DNA from 4 places in the Bacillus sp. DU-106 genome. Region 3 is predicted to be linked to each of the others. Evidence: a T-box and tRNA genes for the amino acid it is inferred to sense, from the RefSeq annotation. Region 3 holds a T-box; the other regions hold tRNA genes.

Region 1 (3,413 bases), 1.1 Mb from region 3:
TTATCTTTAGAAATGCCATAAAAAGCTTGTATACCTTCTCTAAGCGGTCCTGTCACACTAATTGATATAATTCTCCCCCCTGTAGCATCAACAAGTGATTCAACCGTCCCTTCTCCTCCATCTCCAATTGGTATTTTCACATACTCTGCATTAGGAAAAATTGCTCTAAAACCTCTTTCAATAGCTCCACATACTTCTATAGCTTTTAGGCTTTCTTTATATGAATCAGATGCAATAATAACTTTCACAATTATCTCCCCATCCCTTATTTTTACGTTTTCTTCATTTTAAACGACAAGTATAAAAGTTGTCTTTTTAAACACAAAAAAAGCTTACATCGTATGATGTAAGCTTTTTTATTTAGATGGAGCCTAGCGGGATCGAACCGCTGACCTCCTGCGTGCAAGGCAGGCGCTCTCCCAGCTGAGCTAAGGCCCCTTATTAATTAAGCGGAAGACGGGATTCGAACCCGCGACCCCAACCTTGGCAAGGTTGTATTCTACCACTGAACTACTTCCGCAAAAATGATGAGCCATGAAGGACTCGAACCTTCGACCCTCTGATTAAAAGTCAGATGCTCTACCAACTGAGCTAATGGCTCGTAAATGGCTGGGCTAGCTGGATTCGAACCAGCGCATGACGGAGTCAAAGTCCGTTGCCTTACCGCTTGGCTATAGCCCATTAATATTTACTAGTATGGTTATCTTTTCAAAAAAATAAACCCTCTCAGGTTATTTTAAAGAAAATGGTGGAGGGGGGCAGATTCGAACTGCCGAACCCGAAGGAGCGGATTTACAGTCCGCCGCGTTTAGCCACTTCGCTACCCCTCCGACATTTTAAATATATATGGTGGAGGATGACGGGATCGAACCGCCGACCCCCTGCTTGTAAGGCAGGTGCTCTCCCAGCTGAGCTAATCCTCCAAAAGTGGTGACCCGTACGGGATTCGAACCCGTGTTACCGCCGTGAAAGGGCGGTGTCTTAACCACTTGACCAACGGGCCAAAAAAGTTTTAAACCTATTCCCAAGCTTCCAACCGGGCTTGAACCGGTGACCTCTTCCTTACCATGGAAGTGCTCTACCAGCTGAGCTATGGAAGCATAATGGCTCCGCAGGTAGGACTCGAACCTACGACCGATCGGTTAACAGCCGATAGCTCTACCACTGAGCTACTGCGGAATAATATTAGCCTGGCAACGTCCTACTCTCACAGGGACAAGGTCCCAACTACCATCGGCGCTAGAGAGCTTAACTTCCGTGTTCGGTATGGGAACGGGTGTGACCTCTCTGCCATCATTACCAGACTTTTATCATTATAAACATTTCTTTCGAAATGTCAAGAAGAAATTTTAATATATATTCCTTCAAAACTAGATAACATTTGCTACATATTATATGGTTAAGTCCTCGATCTATTAGTATTCGTCAGCTCCACATGTCACCATGCTTCCACCTCGAACCTATCAACCTGATCATCTTTCAGGGATCTTACTAGCTTACGCTATGGGAAATCTCATCTTGAGGGGGGCTTCATGCTTAGATGCTTTCAGCACTTATCCCTTCCGCACATAGCTACCCAGCTATGCCCTTGGCAGAACAACTGGTACACCAGCGGTGCGTCCATCCCGGTCCTCTCGTACTAAGGACAGCTCCTCTCAAATTTCCTACGCCCACGACGGATAGGGACCGAACTGTCTCACGACGTTCTGAACCCAGCTCGCGTACCGCTTTAATGGGCGAACAGCCCAACCCTTGGGACCGACTACAGCCCCAGGATGCGATGAGCCGACATCGAGGTGCCAAACCTCCCCGTCGATGTGGACTCTTGGGGGAGATAAGCCTGTTATCCCCGGGGTAGCTTTTATCCGTTGAGCGATGGCCCTTCCATGCGGAACCACCGGATCACTAAGCCCGACTTTCGTCCCTGCTCGACTTGTAGGTCTCGCAGTCAAGCTCCCTTATGCCTTTGCACTCTACGAATGATTTCCAACCATTCTGAGGGAACCTTTGGGCGCCTCCGTTACACTTTAGGAGGCGACCGCCCCAGTCAAACTGCCCACCTGACACTGTCTCCCGGGTCGATAAGACCCGTAGGTTAGAATTTCAATACAGTCAGGGCGGTATCCCACCAGCGCCTCCACCGAAGCTAGCGCTCCGGTTTCAATGGCTCCCGCCTATCCTGTACAAACTGTACCAAAATTCAATATCAGGCTACAGTAAAGCTCCACGGGGTCTTTCCGTCCTGTCGCGGGTAACCTGCATCTTCACAGGTACTATAATTTCACCGAGTCTCTGGTTGAGACAGTGCCCAAATCGTTACACCTTTCGTGCGGGTCGGAACTTACCCGACAAGGAATTTCGCTACCTTAGGACCGTTATAGTTACGGCCGCCGTTTACTGGGGCTTCAGTTCAGAGCTTCGCTTACGCTAACCCCTCTCCTTAACCTTCCAGCACCGGGCAGGTGTCACCCCCTATACTTCGCCTTACGGCTTCGCAGAGAGCTGTGTTTTTGCTAAACAGTCGCTTGGGCCTATTCACTGCGGCTTTCCGTTAAGAAAGCACCCCTTCTCCCGAAGTTACGGGGTCATTTTGCCGAGTTCCTTAACCAGAGTTCTCTCGCACACCTTAGGATTCTCTCCTCGCCTACCTGTGTCGGTTTGCGGTACAGGCACCTTTTATCTCGCTAGAAGCTTTTCTTGGCAGCGGGGAATCAAAGACTTCGCTCCATAAGGAACTTCCCCATCACAGCTCAGCCTTCACGATAAGCGGATTTGCCTACTTATCAGCCTAACTGCTTGGACGTGCACAACCAATCGCACGCTTCTTCTATCCTTCTGCGTCCCTCCATTGCTCAAACGATAAAGAGGTGGTACAGGAATATCAACCTGTTGTCCATCGCCTACGCCTGTCGGCCTCGGCTTAGGTCCTGACTAACCCTGAGCGGACGAGCCTTCCTCAGGAAACCTTAGGCATTCGGTGGACGGGATTCTCACCCGTCTTTCGCTACTCATACCGGCATTCTCACTTCTAAGCACTCCACCAGTCCTTCCGGTCTGACTTCACTGTCCTTAGAACGCTCCCCTACCACTGATACCATTGGTATCAATCCGCAGCTTCGGTGGTGTATTTAGCCCCGGTACATTTTCGGCGCAGAGTCACTCGACTAGTGAGCTATTACGCACTCTTTAAATGGTGGCTGCTTCTAAGCCAACATCCTAGTTGTCTAAGCAACTCCACATCCTTTTCCACTTAATACACACTTTGGGACCTTAGCTGGCGGTCTGGGCTGTTTCCCTTTTGACTACGGATCTTATCACTCGCAGTCTGACTCCTAAGGATAAGTCATTGGCATTCGGAGTTTGACTGAATTCGGTAATCCGATGAGGACCCCTAGTCCAATCAGTGCTCTACC
Region 2 (3,413 bases), 1.2 Mb from region 3:
GTTTCGTTCAGTTTTCAAAGAACTAAAAGCGGGTGAAGAGAATCGAACTCTCGACCAGAGCTTGGAAGGCTCTTGTTTTACCACTAAACTACACCCGCGTGGTCGGGAAGACAGGATTTGAACCTGCGACCCCCTGGTCCCAAACCAGGTGCTCTACCAAGCTGAGCCACTTCCCGTAATTGGCGCGCCCGAGAGGAGTCGAACCCCTAACCTCTTGATCCGTAGTCAAACGCTCTATCCAATTGAGCTACGGGCGCTTATTCATGATGTTTTTTCGTCGTTGTAATTTGGCGACTCAATTATCTTATCATACTACATTTTCAAATGCAAGCACTTTTTAAGATTTTTTTGATGCGGCCGAGAGGACTTGAACCTCCACGGGGTTCCCCCCACTAGGCCCTCAACCTAGCGCGTCTGCCGTTCCGCCACGACCGCGCGGAAAAAACAAAAGTGAGCCATGAAGGACTCGAACCTTCGACCCTCTGATTAAAAGTCAGATGCTCTACCAACTGAGCTAATGGCTCGTAAATGGCTGGGCTAGCTGGATTCGAACCAGCGCATGACGGAGTCAAAGTCCGTTGCCTTACCGCTTGGCTATAGCCCATCGAAATAATTATCTTATTTTCAAAGACAAATGTTATTGTAACATAATGTCTAATAAAAAACAACTGCTATATAGCAGAAGTTAAAATGGCGGTCCCGACCGGGGTCGAACCGGCGATCTCCTGCGTGACAGGCAGGCATGTTAACCACTACACCACGGGACCATTTGGTTGCGGGGACAGGATTTGAACCTGCGACCTTCGGGTTATGAGCCCGACGAGCTACCGTGCTGCTCCACCCCGCGACAATACTATTCATATAAAATTATATGGTGGAGGATGACGGGATCGAACCGCCGACCCCCTGCTTGTAAGGCAGGTGCTCTCCCAGCTGAGCTAATCCTCCGAAGTGGTGACCCGTACGGGATTCGAACCCGTGTTACCGCCGTGAAAGGGCGGTGTCTTAACCACTTGACCAACGGGCCAATATGTATGGCAGAGAAGAAGGGATTCGAACCCTCGCACCGCGTTAGCGATCTACTCCCTTAGCAGGGGAGCCCCTTGAGCCACTTGGGTACTTCTCTGTATGGCTCCGCAGGTAGGACTCGAACCTACGACCGATCGGTTAACAGCCGATAGCTCTACCACTGAGCTACTGCGGAATAATGAAGACAATTTGTATCTTATAAAAATTCTCTCTGTAAGTCAAGAAGTTTTTAACAACATCTTGTTCAAACGTGACATGTTTATAATATACTGGATTGCGTTTTTACTGTCAAGATGTTTTCGATATCGGTTTGAGTTTCCCTTTACACTTTCCACAGACATATCTTTTTATATTTATTTGACGCCTTCTTACATATTGAAGTGAACACTCCATACATTCATACTTATAAATCTTTTTTTCCTTCTCTTCATTAATCATTCGTTTACAAAAACGTGGTGCATCAACTTTCTTTAACAACTCACGAAAATCCCTGTCCCTGTGCTTATACCCTCTTCCTGCAATATGTAAGTGATAATGACAAAGCTCATGTTTAATAATCCCGACTAACTCTTCTTCACCATACAATTCGTAATATCGATAATTCAGTTCGATATTATGACTCTTCAATAAATAACGCCCACCAGTTGTACGTAATCTATTATTAAACACCGCTTTATGTAAGAACGGCATCTCAAAGTATTGTAGTGACACTTCTTCCACTAGTCGCTGAATTTCTTGCTCATCCACTCTCATTCCTCCTAAACAAAAAAATATTTTTACACTTTTCTCCCTTCTTATACATATATTAAATAGTACATATACCCATCCTCATGTAAGAAGCGTGGTTTCTAAAAATAAAACATGAATAGAAATCCACTCACCAACCTCTCATCAATAGCATTTTAGATTTTTGAGAGCAGGATTAAACAAGGAGGGATTCCTATGCCTACGTGGCTAAAAAAACAAATGCAACGTGCATATTTTGAAAAAAACCGGTATCAAATTAAGTTATTAAATGAATGCTGGTTTTATTATAGCAAAATACATCAAAGCTCATAATCCATTACACTTTTTATTTCATAAAAAAAGAGCAGTTTCATCTGCTCTCTTCTCTTACTATTCAATCGGCAACATAGATAGTGCAACGCGTCCTTTTTTTGTATCAATATCATCTACCCATACTTTTACAATTTGCCCTACTGATACAACATCTAACGGATGCTTTACAAACTGTTTGCTAAGTTTAGAAATATGTACTAAACCATCTTGCTTTACACCAACATCAACAAAAGCACCAAAATCAACAACGTTACGAACTGTTCCTTCTAGTTCCATACCACGTTTTAAATCTTCTAATTTCAAAATCCCTTTTTTCAAAAGTGGTTTAGGCAACTCATCCCTCATATCTCGTTCAGGACTAATAAGCGCATCTATAATATCAACTAACGTCGGCTCCCCAACTCCTGTTTCTTGAGATAACTTAGAAATCTCTACTTCTTCCAATCTCTTTTGTAATTGCGGTTGTCCTACGTCATCTATCGATAACCCTAGACTCTTCAATAACAATTCAACATTTTTATATTGCTCTGGATGAATACCTGTTCGATCTAATGGATTTGCTCCTTCTAGTATACGCAAGAAACCTATACATTGTTCATAAGTCTTTGCACCTAAACGTGGGATTTTCTTTAATTCCGTGCGCTTCGTGAATTTCCCATCTTCTTCTCTCTTTGCTACAATATTTTTCGCAACAGTTTTCGATAAACCTGAAACATATTGTAACAATGCAACCGAAGCCGTATTTACATTAACCCCAACTTGGTTAACAGCTGTTTCTACTACAAATGTTAATGACTCATTCAGTCTCTTTTGAGATACATCATGTTGGTATTGTCCAACCCCAACTGATTTAGGATCAATTTTCACAAGTTCAGCAAGTGGATCTTGCAGACGTCTCCCAATAGAAACGGCACTTCTCTCTTCAACTTGTAAATTTGGGAATTCCTCACGGGCTAAATCAGAAGCTGAATATACACTAGCACCCGCTTCATTTACAATAATATAAAAGACATCTCGGTTCACACTTTGTAATACATCTACTATAAACTCTTCTGTTTCTCTAGATGCTGTCCCATTACCAATTGCAATCATTTCAACTTGATATTTATCTATAATAGAAAGAACTTTCGTTTTTGCATCCTCATATTTACGAACAGGTGGATGCGGATAAATAACATCGATATGTAGTACTTTCCCCGTATCATCTACTACAGACAATTTACAACCAGTTCTATATGCCGGATCTACCGCTAGCACGACTTTCCCTTTCATCGGAGGTTGTAATAATAAGTTACGTAAGTTCTCAGAGAAAATATGTATTGCTT
Region 3 (3,413 bases):
TTGAAATATCAATTCCGAGAAATCGAGTGAAAGTAATTGAAGAGCTATATGTATCAATCGAGGAATTTGATTATGAATTAAAGGAAAATGGTTGCTTACAATTATTAGCGGATATATCTATTACCGGTTTGTGTGATGAAGAGAGAAGCGAGGATGAAGTTGAAGAGGAAGAAACGGTGTATGCTGAGTTAGAAGAAGATTCAGCGCAAGAGGATGAAAATAGACCGGCGCCGCATGTAGAAGAACCAGCATATAAGGAATCAGATGAGTGGGAAGATTACGCATTTGAACCGTTCCAATTAGAGGAAAGAAAAGAGCAGGAATTAGAAGAAGAGAAAATAGAAGAACATGAATTTGTGGAACGTGAAGAGGAGCAAGAAACAACGCCGCAATTTGAACTGTTCGGACGAAAAGATTTCAAGAAAGAAAAAGCGAAAAAGCAGGAAGAACAAGAAGAAGAGTACTCACAGCGAGATGAAAATGCGCTTTATTTAACAAAACTATTTACGAAAGAACCGGAAGAAGAATTTACAAAGTTAAGAATGTATTTCGTGCAAGAAGGGGATACAATTGAATCTATTGCAGACCGTTATGAAACGTCTGTACAAAATTTATACCGTGTCAATCAAACAGAAGATATATTTTTAAATACGGGGCAAATTATTTATATTCCCGTTTCAAGGGTAAAGGCGAAATAAGGAAGTGAGTGTTTTCACTCACTTCCTTTCTTAGAGGCTATGTTTTGAATAGAAAGGGTTATTCGTATGGATATTGAGTTGCGAAATCACTATGAACCTATCGTGAGGCAATATAGATTGGATACGCAGCATATGGAAGAGCACGGAAATGTAATGAAAATTTATACGAATCAAGGTCCATATGCACTCAAGAAAATAGAAGGCAGAAAGTTAGAGCGGAATAACTTTCTGCATCATATTCAATATTTGAAGGAGAAAGGTTTTTCAAATTATGTACCTATATATCATGCGACGGATGGAAGTTATATTTTAAGTGACGGGACGTATAATTATTATTTAATGCCTTGGTTAGAACGTGCAGAAGGAAACGGTGAGGACAATGATCAATACCATAAAATGTTTCAGACACTTGGAACGTTGCATCAAAAAACTGTGAAGGAAGAAACGTATACGGAAGAAGATTTAGAAAAACATTATACAAGTATATCCGATCGTTGGGAAAATGATGGTGAGATGTTAGAAGAGTTTCTCGTAGAATCTGAATCAAAATGGTATATGTCCCCGTTTGAATTGCAATATTGTACGTACTATCATCATGTAATGAGAGCGCGTGAATTTGCAACGAAGCAATTAAATGAGTGGAACGATGCGATGAAAGAAAAGGAGAAAACGCGTATTACTTTTGTGCATGGTAATGTGTCACTGAATCATTTTTTATTTGACTATGAACGGAATGGCTATTTTATTAGTTTAGAAAAATCGAAGTTTGCAACGCCTGTGCAAGATATAGTAGGTTTTTATTCACGGTCTTTAAACACATATCCAATCGCAAGAAGTGATCGGTTTGAATGGTTTCAAATGTATCAAAAAAATTTCCCTTTTACGAAAGAAGAGCAACTACTTATGTTTGCGTATATGACGTATCCATCGCAATTTATTCGGCAAATCCAGTCTTATAAGAAAAGAAGAGATAATCGTAACGAGGAAAATGAACTGCGCGGAGTAAAGAGTTTGCAACAATCGCATTGGCTCGTTAGCAATATAGAATATTTCCTGTCACAATTACAAGCTGCCCAGCAAGGGAACGGATAAAGTAAACATTCCCCGCTGATGATTAGCCTTCACTAATTGGGCGTTTACGGGCACCAGGGCTCCCATCTAACTTCTTTGCTTCAGCTGAGTTTTGAGGTGGAGGTCTTACTGCCCACAAATAGCGGGGTAAAGAAGATAAGTAGAGGATTCTACTTATCTTCTTTTTGGCACCAAAAGCTGTAGTTTTAAATTTATCTTGACGAATAAGGTTTCGTTTTTTACACTATTGTATATAATAATTAACAATCATATAAATGCCTTGAAGGGGAAGAGTATAACATGAAACGTCTTCAGAGAGGAGAATCATTAGCTGGGAGATTCTCTAGATAGTTATGTTAGAAGGTAGCCCTGGAGCATCTTTTCTGAACGGAATAGTTCTTATTAGGAAAAGACGGATTTGTCCGTTATCAAATTAAGAGTATAAGCAAATTATGAATTTGTTTGTAAATAAAGGTGGTACCGCGATGTTCCTCGTCCTTTTTGGATGAGGGACATTTTTTATTTTAAGGAGGGAAAATAATGTCAAACACGGAAAAGAATTTACCAACTAAATATGATCATATGTCCGTTGAAGAAGGCCTTTATCAATGGTGGCTTGAAGGCAAATATTTTGAAGCAACAGGAGACGAGAAGAAACAACCGTATACAATTGTAATTCCACCTCCGAACGTAACTGGTAAGTTACACTTAGGTCATGCTTGGGATACAACTCTTCAAGATATTTTAACTCGTACGAAGCGTATGCAAGGATACGATGTACTATGGCTTCCAGGAATGGACCATGCTGGTATCGCAACACAAGCGAAAGTAGAAGGAAAACTTCGTGAAGAAGGTATTTCACGTTACGATCTTGGCCGTGAAAAATTCCTTGAAAAAGCTTGGGAGTGGAAAGAAGAGTACGCTTCTCACATTCGTCAACAATGGGGGAAAGTTGGTTTAGGACTAGACTATTCTCGTGAACGCTTCACATTAGACAAAGGTTTATCAGATGCGGTTAATAAAGTATTCGTTCAATTATACGAAAAAGGCTTAATTTACCGTGGTGAATATATCATCAACTGGGATCCAGCAACACGTACAGCTCTTTCTGATATTGAAGTAATTCATAAAGAAGTTCAAGGTGCATTCTACCATATGAACTATCCGTTAACAGATGGTTCTGGTCACATTCGTCTTGCTACTACTCGTCCAGAAACGATGCTTGGTGATACAGCAGTAGCAGTTCATCCAGAAGACGATCGTTACAAACATTTAATCGGAAAAACAGTTACACTTCCAATCGTAGGCCGTGAGATTCCGATTATTGCTGATGAGTACGTAGAAAAAGATTTCGGCACGGGCGTTGTAAAAATTACACCAGCTCATGACCCGAATGACTTTGAAGTAGGTAACCGTCATGACTTACCACGCATCTTAGTAATGAACGAAGATGGATCGATGAACGAAAAAGCTGGTAAGTATAACGGTATGGATCGTTTCGAATGCCGTAAAGAATTAGTAAAAGACTTACAAGAAGCTGGCGTATTAGTAGAAATCGAGCCACATATGCATTCAGTAGGTCATAGTGAGCGTAGCGGTGCGGTTGTTGAGCCTTATTTATCAACACAGTGGTTCGTAAAAATG
Region 4 (3,413 bases), 1.7 Mb from region 3:
GAGATAATATTTGTTGTCATTACATTTGTAATCTTATTAGATCCAGGATGTTTTTCAGCAATCCCTCGAACGACTAAATCACGATCAGTAACAAGCCCAACAACTTGCTCATTTTCAACAACAGGAATTAATCCAATCGATTCTTCCTTCATTTTTACAGCTGCCTCATATACATTGTCTAGCGGTGTACAATGTACAATATGGGTACTCATTAAGTCTCTCACTCGTGTCATTATGATTTCCTCCTTTTTATACATACCATAGCTTTTCCAAAATTCCTTTATTTATTTCTGGAAAGTAACGTAATAAAAAGGATTAACAAAATAAAAAAGAGCCAGCATAATGCTGACTCTTTTTGGTATGACCCGTACGGGATTCGAACCCGTGTTACCGCCGTGAAAGGGCGGTGTCTTAACCACTTGACCAACGGGCCATGGCTCCGCAGGTAGGACTCGAACCTACGACCGATCGGTTAACAGCCGATAGCTCTACCACTGAGCTACTGCGGAATAATATATGGTGGGCCTAAATGGACTCGAACCATCGACCTCACGCTTATCAGGCGTGCGCTCTAACCAGCTGAGCTATAGGCCCATATACTTTACAGGGGCAGTAGGAATCGAACCCACACTGGAGGTTTTGGAGACCTCAGTTCTACCTTTAAACTATGCCCCTAAATGATGCCGGCTAGAGGACTTGAACCCCCAACCTACTGATTACAAGTCAGTTGCTCTACCAATTGAGCTAAGCCGGCATAAAAAAAATGGTGGCTCGGGACGGAATCGAACCGCCGACACGAGGATTTTCAGTCCTCTGCTCTACCGACTGAGCTACCGAGCCAACATAAATGGCGGTCCCGACCGGGGTCGAACCGGCGATCTCCTGCGTGACAGGCAGGCATGTTAACCACTACACCACGGGACCATTTGGTTGCGGGGACAGGATTTGAACCTGCGACCTTCGGGTTATGAGCCCGACGAGCTACCGTGCTGCTCCACCCCGCGACAATATAAAGTTTTAAAAATGGAGGAGGTAGAGGGATTCGAACCCCCGCGCGACTCTCGCCGCCTGTCGGTTTTCAAGACCGATCCCTTCAGCCGAACTTGGGTATACCTCCATGAAGGAAAAAATAAATATTTTATTATTATATGTCTAAGCCATTAAAGAAAAAATGGAGGAGGTAGAGGGATTCGAACCCCCGCGCGATTCTCACCGCCTGTCGGTTTTCAAGACCGATCCCTTCAGCCGAACTTGGGTATACCTCCGAGACATATATTAAATAAAGTGGAGCCTAGCGGGATCGAACCGCTGACCTCCTGCGTGCAAGGCAGGCGCTCTCCCAGCTGAGCTAAGGCCCCATGTTTTTTGGGAATATCGGGAAGACAGGATTTGAACCTGCGACCCCCTGGTCCCAAACCAGGTGCTCTACCAAGCTGAGCCACTTCCCGTTAATAAAAGCGCGCCCGAGAGGAGTCGAACCCCTAACCTCTTGATCCGTAGTCAAACGCTCTATCCAATTGAGCTACGGGCGCATATGGTGCCGAGGGCGGGGGTCGAACCCGCACGGTGGTCACCCACCGCAGGATTTTAAGTCCTGTGCGTCTGCCTGTTCCGCCACCCCGGCATGTCATATTGAAAATTGGAGCGGAAGACGGGATTCGAACCCGCGACCCCAACCTTGGCAAGGTTGTATTCTACCACTGAACTACTTCCGCAAGACATGTATGAGTTATTTTATTAAAAGTGCGGGTGAAGGGAGTCGAACCCCCACGCCAAAGGCGCTAGATCCTAAGTCTAGTGCGTCTGCCAATTCCGCCACACCCGCATATTTCATTAAAATGGTGAGCCATGAAGGACTCGAACCTTCGACCCTCTGATTAAAAGTCAGATGCTCTACCAACTGAGCTAATGGCTCTTAATGGCTGGGCTAGCTGGATTCGAACCAGCGCATGACGGAGTCAAAGTCCGTTGCCTTACCGCTTGGCTATAGCCCATTAATTAAGAATGGTGGAGGGGGGCAGATTCGAACTGCCGAACCCGAAGGAGCGGATTTACAGTCCGCCGCGTTTAGCCACTTCGCTACCCCTCCGACATATATGGTGGAGGATGACGGGATCGAACCGCCGACCCCCTGCTTGTAAGGCAGGTGCTCTCCCAGCTGAGCTAATCCTCCATTTTGCCTGGCAACGTCCTACTCTCACAGGGACAAGGTCCCAACTACCATCGGCGCTAGAGAGCTTAACTTCCGTGTTCGGTATGGGAACGGGTGTGACCTCTCTGCCATCATTACCAGACTGTATTCATTTAAGACAAGAATCATTTTAACTCATTTGACCTCGAAAGTCAACAAGTTTTTTATATTCTTTCAAAACTAGATAACATTTGCTACATATTATATGGTTAAGTCCTCGATCTATTAGTATTCGTCAGCTCCACATGTCACCATGCTTCCACCTCGAACCTATCAACCTGATCATCTTTCAGGGATCTTACTAGCTTACGCTATGGGAAATCTCATCTTGAGGGGGGCTTCATGCTTAGATGCTTTCAGCACTTATCCCTTCCGCACATAGCTACCCAGCTATGCCCTTGGCAGAACAACTGGTACACCAGCGGTGCGTCCATCCCGGTCCTCTCGTACTAAGGACAGCTCCTCTCAAATTTCCTACGCCCACGACGGATAGGGACCGAACTGTCTCACGACGTTCTGAACCCAGCTCGCGTACCGCTTTAATGGGCGAACAGCCCAACCCTTGGGACCGACTACAGCCCCAGGATGCGATGAGCCGACATCGAGGTGCCAAACCTCCCCGTCGATGTGGACTCTTGGGGGAGATAAGCCTGTTATCCCCGGGGTAGCTTTTATCCGTTGAGCGATGGCCCTTCCATGCGGAACCACCGGATCACTAAGCCCGACTTTCGTCCCTGCTCGACTTGTAGGTCTCGCAGTCAAGCTCCCTTATGCCTTTGCACTCTACGAATGATTTCCAACCATTCTGAGGGAACCTTTGGGCGCCTCCGTTACACTTTAGGAGGCGACCGCCCCAGTCAAACTGCCCACCTGACACTGTCTCCCGGGTCGATAAGACCCGTAGGTTAGAATTTCAATACAGTCAGGGCGGTATCCCACCAGCGCCTCCACCGAAGCTAGCGCTCCGGTTTCAATGGCTCCCGCCTATCCTGTACAAACTGTACCAAAATTCAATATCAGGCTACAGTAAAGCTCCACGGGGTCTTTCCGTCCTGTCGCGGGTAACCTGCATCTTCACAGGTACTATAATTTCACCGAGTCTCTGGTTGAGACAGTGCCCAAATCGTTACACCTTTCGTGCGGGTCGGAACTTACCCGACAAGGAATTTCGCTACCTTAGGACCGTTATAGTTACGGCCGCCGTTTACTGGGGCTTCAGTTC

The links. A T-box is a leader RNA that pairs with one kind of tRNA and senses whether it is charged. The one in region 3 lies ahead of C3Y97_RS22520 (valine--tRNA ligase), so its partner is inferred to be a tRNA-Val.
Region 1: it encodes a tRNA-Val, which carries the amino acid that the T-box ahead of C3Y97_RS22520 (valine--tRNA ligase) is inferred to sense. The anticodon was not compared.
Region 2: it encodes a tRNA-Val, which carries the amino acid that the T-box ahead of C3Y97_RS22520 (valine--tRNA ligase) is inferred to sense. The anticodon was not compared.
Region 4: it encodes a tRNA-Val, which carries the amino acid that the T-box ahead of C3Y97_RS22520 (valine--tRNA ligase) is inferred to sense. The anticodon was not compared.

The regions. Positions count from the first base shown of each region.
Region 1 covers NZ_CP026607.1:153,558-156,970, reverse strand. The annotation lists gene C3Y97_RS00950 (glycerate kinase) at 1-248, opposite strand, end outside; tRNA gene C3Y97_RS00945 (tRNA-Ala) at 366-438, opposite strand; tRNA gene C3Y97_RS00940 (tRNA-Gly) at 449-520, opposite strand; tRNA gene C3Y97_RS00935 (tRNA-Lys) at 529-601, opposite strand; tRNA gene C3Y97_RS00930 (tRNA-Gln) at 607-681, opposite strand; tRNA gene C3Y97_RS00925 (tRNA-Tyr) at 747-830, opposite strand; tRNA gene C3Y97_RS00920 (tRNA-Val) at 848-923, opposite strand; tRNA gene C3Y97_RS00915 (tRNA-Glu) at 929-1,003, opposite strand; tRNA gene C3Y97_RS00910 (tRNA-Thr) at 1,028-1,100, opposite strand; tRNA gene C3Y97_RS00905 (tRNA-Asn) at 1,105-1,179, opposite strand; rRNA gene rrf (5S ribosomal RNA) at 1,189-1,304, opposite strand; rRNA gene C3Y97_RS00895 (23S ribosomal RNA) at 1,396-3,413, opposite strand, start outside.
Region 2 covers NZ_CP026607.1:241,550-244,962, reverse strand. The annotation lists tRNA gene C3Y97_RS01450 (tRNA-Gly) at 28-98, opposite strand; tRNA gene C3Y97_RS01445 (tRNA-Pro) at 100-176, opposite strand; tRNA gene C3Y97_RS01440 (tRNA-Arg) at 181-257, opposite strand; tRNA gene C3Y97_RS01435 (tRNA-Leu) at 353-435, opposite strand; tRNA gene C3Y97_RS01430 (tRNA-Lys) at 452-524, opposite strand; tRNA gene C3Y97_RS01425 (tRNA-Gln) at 530-604, opposite strand; tRNA gene C3Y97_RS01420 (tRNA-Asp) at 692-767, opposite strand; tRNA gene C3Y97_RS01415 (tRNA-Met) at 771-847, opposite strand; tRNA gene C3Y97_RS01410 (tRNA-Val) at 873-948, opposite strand; tRNA gene C3Y97_RS01405 (tRNA-Glu) at 953-1,027, opposite strand; tRNA gene C3Y97_RS01400 (tRNA-Ser) at 1,036-1,126, opposite strand; tRNA gene C3Y97_RS01395 (tRNA-Asn) at 1,130-1,204, opposite strand; gene C3Y97_RS01390 (SprT family protein) at 1,318-1,776, opposite strand; gene cmpA (cortex morphogenetic protein CmpA) at 1,972-2,088, shown strand; gene C3Y97_RS01380 (Tex family protein) at 2,146-3,413, opposite strand, start outside.
Region 3 covers NZ_CP026607.1:4,427,542-4,430,954, reverse strand. The annotation lists gene spoVID (stage VI sporulation protein D) at 1-698, shown strand, start outside; gene ysxE (spore coat protein YsxE) at 765-1,790, shown strand; T-box leader at 2,041-2,272, shown strand; gene C3Y97_RS22520 (valine--tRNA ligase) at 2,310-3,413, shown strand, end outside.
Region 4 covers NZ_CP026607.1:732,537-735,949, reverse strand. The annotation lists gene C3Y97_RS03825 (CBS domain-containing protein) at 1-233, opposite strand, end outside; tRNA gene C3Y97_RS03820 (tRNA-Glu) at 362-433, opposite strand; tRNA gene C3Y97_RS03815 (tRNA-Asn) at 435-509, opposite strand; tRNA gene C3Y97_RS03810 (tRNA-Ile) at 518-594, opposite strand; tRNA gene C3Y97_RS03805 (tRNA-Trp) at 605-675, opposite strand; tRNA gene C3Y97_RS03800 (tRNA-Thr) at 682-754, opposite strand; tRNA gene C3Y97_RS03795 (tRNA-Phe) at 765-840, opposite strand; tRNA gene C3Y97_RS03790 (tRNA-Asp) at 849-924, opposite strand; tRNA gene C3Y97_RS03785 (tRNA-Met) at 928-1,004, opposite strand; tRNA gene C3Y97_RS03780 (tRNA-Ser) at 1,025-1,117, opposite strand; tRNA gene C3Y97_RS03775 (tRNA-Ser) at 1,173-1,265, opposite strand; tRNA gene C3Y97_RS03770 (tRNA-Ala) at 1,286-1,358, opposite strand; tRNA gene C3Y97_RS03765 (tRNA-Pro) at 1,375-1,448, opposite strand; tRNA gene C3Y97_RS03760 (tRNA-Arg) at 1,459-1,532, opposite strand; tRNA gene C3Y97_RS03755 (tRNA-Leu) at 1,536-1,624, opposite strand; tRNA gene C3Y97_RS03750 (tRNA-Gly) at 1,641-1,715, opposite strand; tRNA gene C3Y97_RS03745 (tRNA-Leu) at 1,745-1,825, opposite strand; tRNA gene C3Y97_RS03740 (tRNA-Lys) at 1,840-1,915, opposite strand; tRNA gene C3Y97_RS03735 (tRNA-Gln) at 1,920-1,994, opposite strand; tRNA gene C3Y97_RS03730 (tRNA-Tyr) at 2,006-2,089, opposite strand; tRNA gene C3Y97_RS03725 (tRNA-Val) at 2,098-2,173, opposite strand; rRNA gene rrf (5S ribosomal RNA) at 2,179-2,294, opposite strand; rRNA gene C3Y97_RS03715 (23S ribosomal RNA) at 2,397-3,413, opposite strand, start outside.